3 regions of the Vibrio sp. JC009 genome follow, and region 2 is predicted to be linked to each of the others. Evidence: predicted binding sites of a transcription regulator. Region 2 holds the regulator's gene; each other region holds the start of a gene.
What was found. Region 2 encodes CRP, which controls carbon source genes, mostly activating them, when cyclic AMP is high. Its sites were predicted from a motif close to TGTGANNNNNNTCACA; they were not measured.
Positions count from the first base shown of each region.

Region 1: the regulator CRP is predicted to act here: its motif matches at 1,857-1,872, upstream of nagE (N-acetylglucosamine-specific PTS transporter subunit IIBC).
Region 3: the regulator CRP is predicted to act here: its motif matches at 1,422-1,437, upstream of recB (exodeoxyribonuclease V subunit beta).

Region 1 covers NZ_CP092106.1:2,263,843-2,267,128, reverse strand. The annotation lists gene nagA (N-acetylglucosamine-6-phosphate deacetylase) at 1-917, opposite strand, end outside; gene nagB (glucosamine-6-phosphate deaminase) at 933-1,736, opposite strand; gene nagE (N-acetylglucosamine-specific PTS transporter subunit IIBC) at 1,989-3,286, shown strand, end outside.
Region 2 covers NZ_CP092106.1:255,338-258,623, forward strand. The annotation lists gene L3Q72_RS01210 (DNA-3-methyladenine glycosylase I) at 1-578, opposite strand, end outside; gene crp (cAMP-activated global transcriptional regulator CRP) at 930-1,562, opposite strand; gene L3Q72_RS01220 (phosphoribulokinase) at 1,807-2,676, opposite strand; gene L3Q72_RS01225 (YheU family protein) at 2,708-2,920, opposite strand; gene L3Q72_RS01230 (hydrolase) at 2,936-3,286, opposite strand, start outside.
Region 3 covers NZ_CP092106.1:2,576,062-2,579,347, forward strand. The annotation lists gene recB (exodeoxyribonuclease V subunit beta) at 1-1,382, opposite strand, end outside; gene recC (exodeoxyribonuclease V subunit gamma) at 1,637-3,286, opposite strand, start outside.

The DNA of each region.
Region 1 (3,286 bases), 1.3 Mb from region 2:
GAACCACCGAGTGTGCCGTTTTCATCAATGCACATCCCATCACGGTAATATACTTTCTTCCCAACAAAAATAAAGTATTCCATACTGGCGCCGGCAGGTGCTGTGGCGTCAGTCACTAATACCAGCTTCTCGCCTTTTATTTTGTGAGCGATTCTAATGTTAGCATAATCAACATGATAGCCGTCAGCGATAATGCCGGCATAAACTTCCGGTGTATCGTAAATGGCTCCGACTACTCCCGGCTCGCGCCCGGCCATAGGCGTCATGGCATTAAACAGGTGAGTTGCAAATGTGATACCCGCTTCAAATCCTTTTCTGGCTTCAGCGTAAGTGGCGTTGGTGTGACCAATGGACACAACGATGCCTGCATCTTTCAGACGTTTGATATGCTCAGGGTCGTTTTGCTCAGGTGCAAGAGTCACCTTAGTGACATACTGGCTGTTTTCACACAGAAAGCCGATCATGTCGTCGTCGGATCGACGGATAAAATCTGGGTTATGGATGCCTTTTTTCAGCACATTCAGATAAGGACCTTCAATATGAAGTCCCAGAGACTGGTTGGGGTACTGGCTCTGGTACTCTTTTTCGGCAGCCACTGCCTGACGCATATCTTTATCAGATGAGGTTATCAGAGTAGGCAGAAAACTGGTGCAGCCGGATTTCAGGTTGGCAAGATGCATTGTCTGAAGCGTTTCTGCGGAAACCTCATCGTTAAACATGACGCCGCCACAGCCATTTAACTGCAGGTCGATAAATCCCGGGCACAGATTTGCGCCGTTCAGATCTTTTACTTCGATATCTGCTGGAAGTTCTGAGTCAGGACATACTGAAACGATATCCATTCCGCCGATGACGACGGAATGGTTAAACAGCACATCGCTACCTGTATATATTTTGCAATTGGTTAGCGCATACACTTTATTTGTCCTCTATTATTTCAAGTCCTTGATGCTTTCCGCCTCCAGTTCCTTAAAGTATTTTACGGTTTTCACTTTAAGTTCCTGAGTAGAAGATTCATCACATACTATGACAGATTTTGCATGTAACTGAAGTGCCGTTACTGTCCATAGGTGGTTTACCGAGCCTTCAACGGCGGCCTCTAAAGCCAGCGCCTTGTTATGACCGGTAATCAGGATCATCACTTCTTTTGCATCCAGCAGTGTGCCGACACCGATAGTCAGAGCGTATTTCGGCACCTGATTGATGTCATTGTCAAAGAATCGTGAGTTGGCGATACGGGTATCTTCCGTCAGCGTTTTAATACGGGTACGCGAAGAGAGAGAAGAAGCCGGTTCGTTAAATGCGATATGGCCGTCGTTGCCTACACCGCCCATAAACAGGTCAATTTTGCCGTAAGACTTAATTTTTTCTTCGTAACGTCGGCACTCTTCTTCGTGATCTGACGTATTGCCATTCAGAAGGTTAATGTTTTTTTCTTGAATATCAACATGATTAAAGAAATTTTCATACATAAATGAACGGTAAGATTCCGGGTGGTCCGCAGGAATGCCCACGTATTCGTCCATGTTAAAGGTCACAACATGTTTAAAGCTTACTTCACCCTGATTATAAAGCTCAATCAGTCTTTTGTATGTGCTTAAAGGTGTGCCACCGGTAGGTAAGCCCAATACAAAAGGACGATCTTCTGTTGGTTTGAATTTATTGATTTTATTAACAATGTGTCGTGCTGACCACAGGCCGACATCTTGTGCTGTATTTAGTGGGATAAGTCTCATTGGGACACCTCAAGTTATATCAGAGAACGGTCAAATCATAATCAGTTTGATTTGTTATTTCGAATTATAAAATAAGTTTTATGATCTCGCTAGCAAATTAACCGTATTTGCGATTTTTGTAGTGACAAAAATCACAAATAAGCAGGTTTTAATTTGCGATGTAAAATTACCGGCATAAACTGAAAGGGACTAAATTGGAGAGCTAAAATAAGTTTTCCGAACCTAATATACATCCTATAGGGGGAATTTAAGGTGAATATTCTTGGTTATGCGCAAAAGCTTGGTAAAGCGCTAATGTTACCAATTGCAACTCTTCCGGTTGCAGCACTATTACTACGTTTAGGTCAGGGCGACCTGCTTGATATTCCATTTATGGCACAGGCTGGTGGTGCTATCTTCAGCAATCTTCCGCTTCTTTTCGGTCTTGGTATTGCCGTTGGCCTTTCTAAAGATGGTGCTGGCGCAGCCGGTATCGCTGGTGCTGTCGCTTACTTTGTTCTGACAGCAACCGCCCAAACCATTAACGCAGACATTAATATGTCTTTCTTCGGCGGTATTATCGCCGGTATTATCGCGGGCCATTCTTACAACGCTTTCCACGCTACCCGCCTTCCTGAATGGCTGGCATTCTTCTCAGGTAAGCGCCTGGTTCCAATTATGGCCGGTCTGTTTGCGCTGATCGCCGGTGCTATCGCAGGTATCGTATGGCCGGGTATTCAAAATGGTCTTGATGCACTGGCTCATGGCGTTTCTTCTTCCGGCTCTCTTGGCCAGTTCTTCTACGGTACGCTTAACCGTGCGCTGATCCCTGTTGGTCTTCACCATGTGCTGAACTCTTACTTCTGGTTCGGTATGGGTACTTGTCAGGAAATCGTTGTCGCGGCGGTTCCGGCTCTGAATGATGCAACTAAGCTTTGTGTTGACCCAGAGCTGGCTAAGTCTCTGATTGTCGGTCAGGAGCACACCTTTACATTTGCAAATGCAGTAACACCTGAAGTAACCACGGTTGTTGAGCAGGTGACTGACACTGTTAAATCTGGCGACCTGCACCGTTTCTTCGGTGGTGATAAAGGCGCTGGCGTATTTATGAACGGCTTTTTCCCAATCATGATGTTCGGTCTTCCGGGCGCGGCGCTTGCAATGTACTTTGCTGCTCCTGCTGAAAAACGTCATCAGGTAGGTGGTGCTCTGTTCTCAGTGGCATTCTGTTCATTCCTGACAGGTATTACTGAGCCTCTTGAGTTTATGTTCGTATTCCTGGCTCCGGCTCTGTATGCACTGCACGCAGTATTTACCGGTCTGGCTCTTGTTGTGGCTAACATGTTCGGCACACTGCACGGCTTCGGTTTCTCAGCAGGTCTGATTGACTTTGTTCTTAACTGGGGTCTGGCAACCAAACCTGTGATGTTGCTGATGATTGGCCTTGCTTTCGCAGCGCTTTACTTTGTGACCTTTACCTTCGCTATCCGCACATTCAACCTGAAGTCTCCGGGCCGTGAAGACGACGACGGTGAAGAAGCAGCAGACGATGCCGTAAAAGCGAAGCAAAA
Region 2 (3,286 bases):
TTCAGTGCTCGCTTCGTCCCTCTTCCTGAATCAATTATCCCGATATTGCGCAGATGAGATTCAACATCGGATGAAAGTATAAAAGTATCGACTCCCAGAGTTCTTAAAGCGTATGGACCTGTGTTTCCGCCCAGACGGGCTCCATTCTTTTTCAGGTACTCCCAAAGCCCGGTAATCTCCTCTTTCGGCCAGTTTGCCACCATCTGACCAAATGAATCATGTTGAATGGAAGCGCTATGGATCATATGGGCATTGGCCGGGATGGACATTACTTTGGTCAGGTGGCGTATGATAGCCGGGTTCTGTGCTTTGGTTTCCCACTGTTCATCCGACAGCATAAGTAATGATTCGATCTTAAACCCGAAAAATGCCTCTTCAAAGTCAGGCCACTTTTTGCGGACCACACTCCATGAGATACCCGACTGAAACACTTTCATGGTAAAAGCCGAAAGCCAGCGATCGTTGGATATGGCTGCCAGTTCTTCACTGCTGAGTGGCTTGCTGAGCAATTCCTCAAGGCGCTTTTCTCCCCCTTTACGCTCGGCAGCTCTTTGGTAAATTGATTCGAATTTTTCCATTGTTTTTTACTGGATTTTTTCTTTGTAATTGGCTTAGGTTAGCTTAAATAGCTTTTGGTCACCAGTAGCCCATACTTGCTTAAAGCTAATTGTTCAGTAAAAAGATGCACATTTCTTGCTGTCTCCCACTGCCGTCATCTCGGAATTGCAAAGCAATATCCGAGATCTACTTTCTGGGTGTTGTAGAGTCAGAGGTTTCTTCTGCCCTACTACGCGCTGACAGTAGATTCCGGATAGAAGCTTCGCAACTTCCGGAATGACCCAGTGGTAAGGGGTAAGGGTAGTAAGTAAAAGGTATAAAAAAAGCGCAGCCCGTGAGCTGCGCTTTTTACAAACTGTTTCGCTAAAGAATTAACGAGTACCGTAAACCACGATAGTTTTACCGTGTGCAGAAATCAGATTCTGTTCTTCCAGCATCTTCAGGATACGGCCAACGGTTTCACGTGAACAGCCAACAATCTGACCAATCTCCTGACGGGTGATCTTGATCTGCATGCCGTCCGGGTGAGTCATTGCATCCGGTTGCTTAGCCAGGTTCAGAAGTGTTTGTGCGATACGGCCTGTAACGTCAAGGAACGCAAGGTCACCAACTTTCTGGCTGGTTACCTGAAGGCGGCTTGCCATTTGAGCTGACAGACGCATCAGAATGTCTGGGTTTACCTGAATTAGCTGACGGAATTTCTTAAATGAAATTTCTGCTACTTCACATGGAGATTTAGCGCGAACCCATGCTGTACGCTCCTGGTCTTCTTCGAAAAGACCCAGTTCACCAATAAAGTCACCCTGGTTCAGATAAGAAAGAATCATTTCCTTACCTTCTTCATCCTTGATTAGGACAGCCACAGAGCCTTTTACAATGTAATACAGAGTTTCAGCCTTTTCACCAGCATGAATCAGAGTACTCTTTGATGGGTACTTATGAATATGACAGTGTGAAAGAAACCACTCTAGTGTTGGATCGGTTTGAGGTTTACCTAGAACCATAATTATCTCACTTTATCTGCAGGGCCTGCTGCTCAGCAGCTTTCCTTTGCTGCTAAGCCACTCAATTAGGTGGTTTAGCATAGGATTTCTCTTTGAAAGCTGCAAGCAACTTATAATTCGATTAAGAATATTATCTCTTTTTGCAATCGATTTCTTGATTTTGATCGCTTTAAAAACGCGATTTTTTACGCAAATTCGTGCACATGATCACGGACTTGGAAAAAATGTGACAAATGTTAACATTTTAACCGATTTTACCGGTTTCTATCAGTTGGGCAAGCATAGGACGTATGATCAGTTCCATGGCAAAACTCATTTTACCCCCCGGTACCACAAGCGTATTGTGGCGTGACATAAAAGAACCGTCGAGCATGGCCAGAAGGTACGGGTAATCAACATTTTTCATACCTCTTAACCTAATTACAACAAAACTTTCATCCAGACTCGGAATTGCTTTGGCATCCAAAGGGTTAGAGGTATCCACTGTGGGGACCCGTTGAAAGTTAATATGAGTGCGGGAAAACTGAGGGGTAATGTAATTCAGGTAGTCATCCATGGAGCGGACAATGGAGTCCATCACTGCTTCCCGTGAATGTCCTCTGTCACGCGTATCGCGGATAAATTTCTGTATCCACTCCAGGTTCACTATCGGCACCATGCCTATCAGCATATCCACATGCTGGGAGACGTTAATATCTCCGTCTCTTACGCCACCATGTAAACCCTCATAAAACAGAACATCTGTGTTCTCCGGCAGATCCTGCCAGGGGGTGAAAGTGCCGGGCATCTGGTTATAGGGAACCGCTTCGTCAAAGGAGTGCAGATAGCGACGGATTTGACCTGTGCCTTCATCTCCGTACTTTCTGAAGAACTGCTCGAGAGCAGCAAAATCATTGGCTTCCGGGCCGAAATAGCTGATGTGTTTTCCCTGCTCTTTGGCTTTGCGGATAGCCACATCCATTTCTGGCCGGGTGTATCGGTGGAAACTGTCACCTTCCACCCAGGCAGCTTTTACGTCCATCATATTGAACATTTTTCTGAAGGCTTCAGAGGTGGTGGATGTACCGGCTCCCGATGAACCTGTTACTGCTATGATGGGATGTTTTGCTGACATGACATTCCTTGTCCTGGATTGGTTTAATTACTTATAACTCGCGTCTTAACTTTATATCTACGGTCTCGTGCAGTTCTGAATAGAGAATGACGGCCTCTCCGGATTTTATCAGCTCTCTGACCTGATCGGCTTTATCTTCCAGTGACACTTCCACTTCACCGTAATCGGTTCCTTCACGGAGAATAAATTCTTTAATCAGATTTTCCAGTGTCTCCGGGTTTATCTGTTCCCAAGGGATAATCATAGTCGCTTTCTCACATTACTGCTTAATATGTTGATAGTAGGCAGGAAGCGCCTGCTCCAGCCAGAATTCCGGCTTTCTGAAGCTGCCGGACAGAAAGCCCACATGCCCGCCGGACTTTAGCAAACGGTAGTCGATATTGTCGTTAAGCTTAAACTTAGGGATCACAGCCTCCGTCATAAAGGGATCATCCTGGGCATGGATAACCTGCAACGGAATGGATACCTGATTCAGAACCCGTATACCTGAGCAGCGGTTATAGTAATCCGTGGCTCCCTGAAAACCGTGCAGAGGCGCGGTTATCAGATCGTCAAATCCATACAGGGTTTTCAGGCTGCGGATGGTTTTCTGATTTATCCCAAGTGCCTT
Region 3 (3,286 bases), 1.0 Mb from region 2:
GAGAACTTAAATATCTCATTAACAGCGGCAACCATACAGGCACTGGAGCGCCAGTTTGTTCCCAGTGTGTAGTGATCACTTACTTCGTTTCTTGCCTTGATATAGGTGAAGATATCCGCGCCCCGGAAACCATAGATAGCCTGTTTAGGGTCACCGATCATAAACAGCCCTGTTTCCGGATTATTCAGATAAACCCGGCCGAAAATGCTGTACTGCATCGGGTCGGTATCCTGAAACTCATCAATCATTGCCACCGGATACAGCTCGCATATCCGCCCCGCCAGCATGCCTTCTTCATCAAGATCAATGGCACTGGACAGCTGAGTCAGCAGGTCATCAAAAGAGAGCCAGCGTTTTTGCTGTTTTGCCTGCTCCAGCATCTCGCGACAGTTCTGTATGGCATGAGCAAGTACCGGCTCTTTCAGGCTGGGCTTTTCAGAAATAAACTGATTGATTGAGTGAAAAACTTCATGCTCAGGCAGCTTTTTACCTTCCGCTGTTTTCTCCCGAAGAAAATCTGCTGAGAACTTTTCCAGCTGTTCCGGGTAGTTATAATTGACGGTTTCACTGGCTGCCCACTCCGATATCAGGGCAATCCAGGCTGGCAGGTTCTTTTTAGTAAATGAACGCTTACTGACATCAGAAGCACTGATAATTCCGGCGATATCATCCTGGCACTCCTGCCACTCACGCTTTAGTTTATCAATCCGGTCAAGGTTAGCCTGATGCAGATTTTCCAGACTTCCGCTCATTGGCGTAACAGTCAGTTGCAGAGGGTTCCCGGTCAGGTAGCCTGAAATTTCTTTTAGCAGTGTCTTGGGTGAAGACCAGTAATCTCTTATCTGCGCCGCCAGCATATGGGAAAGCGAGTAGAAGTTTTTACGCCAGTAATCGGAGACCACCAGTGACTTTAATTTAGATTCATCGGTAACAAATTCGTTATTAAAGCGACTGCCCGACTCAAAGGCATTCTGAGTCAGCATTCGCTGGCAGAATCCGTGGATGGTGTAAACCGAAGCCTCATCCATCTGACGCTCGGCATCCAGCAGAGTTCTGGCCGCCCAGGGATGATCTTCGATATCCTCAAGCAGAGGCTTAATAACCGGATCACTGCTGACACCGCGCATAAAGGCGATTCTGGCATCATGAATCCGGCTTCTGATCCTGTCCCTCAGCTCAGCTGTTGCCGCTTCAGTAAAAGTCACCACCAGAATCTGATCCACGGTCAGCGGTTTCTGATGTCTGCTCTCTTCGGTGCCGTGCCCAAGTAAAAGGCGCAGATAAAGACCGGCGATGGTAAAGGTTTTACCTGTACCTGCCGAGGCTTCTATCAGTCTTGCTCCATGTAATGGAAAAGTCATGGTGTCGAGCGTTTGTGCCATTTCTCTGCCTTGTACCTTATTTTCTTCTGCGATGAATAGTGTGAGCCTGATCAAACAGCATATGTGATCCACCGCTAATAAATTTTAATTAATTACAATATGTGAATATATGAGAAGAGGTTTCGGGATCTGACTCACGGAATGTCATTCTCCCAATCGCTAGTATCGCTTCCACAGAATTTGTGGTCCCTCTGACCCTTGTGGCTGACCTGCGAAAAACCCTACACACAACTATTTTAAAGCAGGCAGCCACCCTACTTCTCTTCTGTGCTTCCCATATACTCTTCAATATCTTTACTGTGCGCTAAGGCGTTTAGTAATACACTTTGTGCATGTTGCAAAAGCTGTACGGATAAGGCTTCATTCCACTCAGGCCAGACCCGAGCAATATAGCTGTCCCGGCCTTCACCGCTGAAGTTATAGCCATCGTTAAAGGCTTTTTCCATTTTGCTAATCTCATCACCCTTTCCGCTCATCAAGGCTTCCGCTCCCGCCAGAACTGTTTTAGGAAAATAAGCTAACGGCTGATTCATACCCTCAAAGTAAAGCTCAACCAGGTGCTGTAAATAGACACCCGCTGACACAGAGTCAACCGGAAGCAGCACTTGATGCTGAATACCTTTGGCAGGATCCAGGCCGATTAAATGAGTTACCTTTGACTGAGCACTTACCGACATACAAAGGTGATCAATCCAGGCTGACAGCCAGTCCTGAGAGCGGATTTTGCCGCTGCGGTAACGAACCATTCCCGCCTGGTACTGACCGGATAACCAGCCGGTCAGCTGACAGCTTTTCTCCCTGCCTGCCGGTGTTATCTGAATATCCACCTCAATATCTTCCGCCGGGCTTTGGGTAATAAAGCTAAGCTCTTGCAGCAGTGCTGCGGCCTTTTCCTTGCCGGCTTCAAACTCAATATCACCAAAAGCGCCCACGGGAAGCACACCGACGGCTTTCTGATGCCGGATAAAACGCTCAGTTTCAGACTCTTCACTCTCGCCGGAGGATCTTGCCTCAAGCAATGTTTCCAGCAATGAATCGCGCAGCTTATAACTTTCCAGTCCATTTAAAACAAACGGCTCTTCATCTTCCTGCTGCTCGGCGGCATAGGCAAAATTTACCTTCAGGCGACGGTTAAAAAAGTACTGAACCGGCAGTCTCCAGAAGCGGTGCAGCTCTGTCAGCGGCAGCTCCATCTGAGTATCCGCTTCCTGCCAGATATCTTCCAGAGGCTGAATAAAGGGTTTACGCGACTGGCCTTTTTCATTCACCACAGGCAGCCATTCGCTGGCATAACTTGGCATCTCTGCGCTAAAGGCTGACTCACTAAAGGGCACCATTGGATGAAAATGCTCAAGCCAGCTTTTTACACTTGCTGCAGAGTCATCTGCAGGCAGGCTTTCATCACCCTCAAAACAAAAGTTCTCAGCACAATAATCAATAAGTTCCGAGACCAGAATGGAAGGAACCCGCTCACTGTTATCCTGAATAGAACGACCAACATAACTGATATAGAGACTCTCTTGCGCGGACAACAAAGCTTCAAGGAACAGGTATCTGTCATCATCGCGTCTTGAACGGTCACCGGGTATTGCTCTTTCGTTCATCAGGTCAAATCCGTCTTTAGGCATAGAGCGCGGATAAACGCCATCGTTCATTCCAAGCAGGCAAACCACCTTAAAAGGAATGGAGCGCATCGGCATAAGAGTACAGAAGTTTACCTGCCCGGCTAAGAAACGCTGGCTTACTCTGCTGCCGGAAAGTTTGTCTTTAAAATACTGGCAGATGACCGGAGGTGAAATCTCCTGCCCAAAACGGGCCTCTTCCAGCTGTTCACCCAGCCTTTGCAGAATGTCTCTGATGGTTTTCAGAGAAACCTCACCGTCCAGATCTACTTCAAAGAAGTC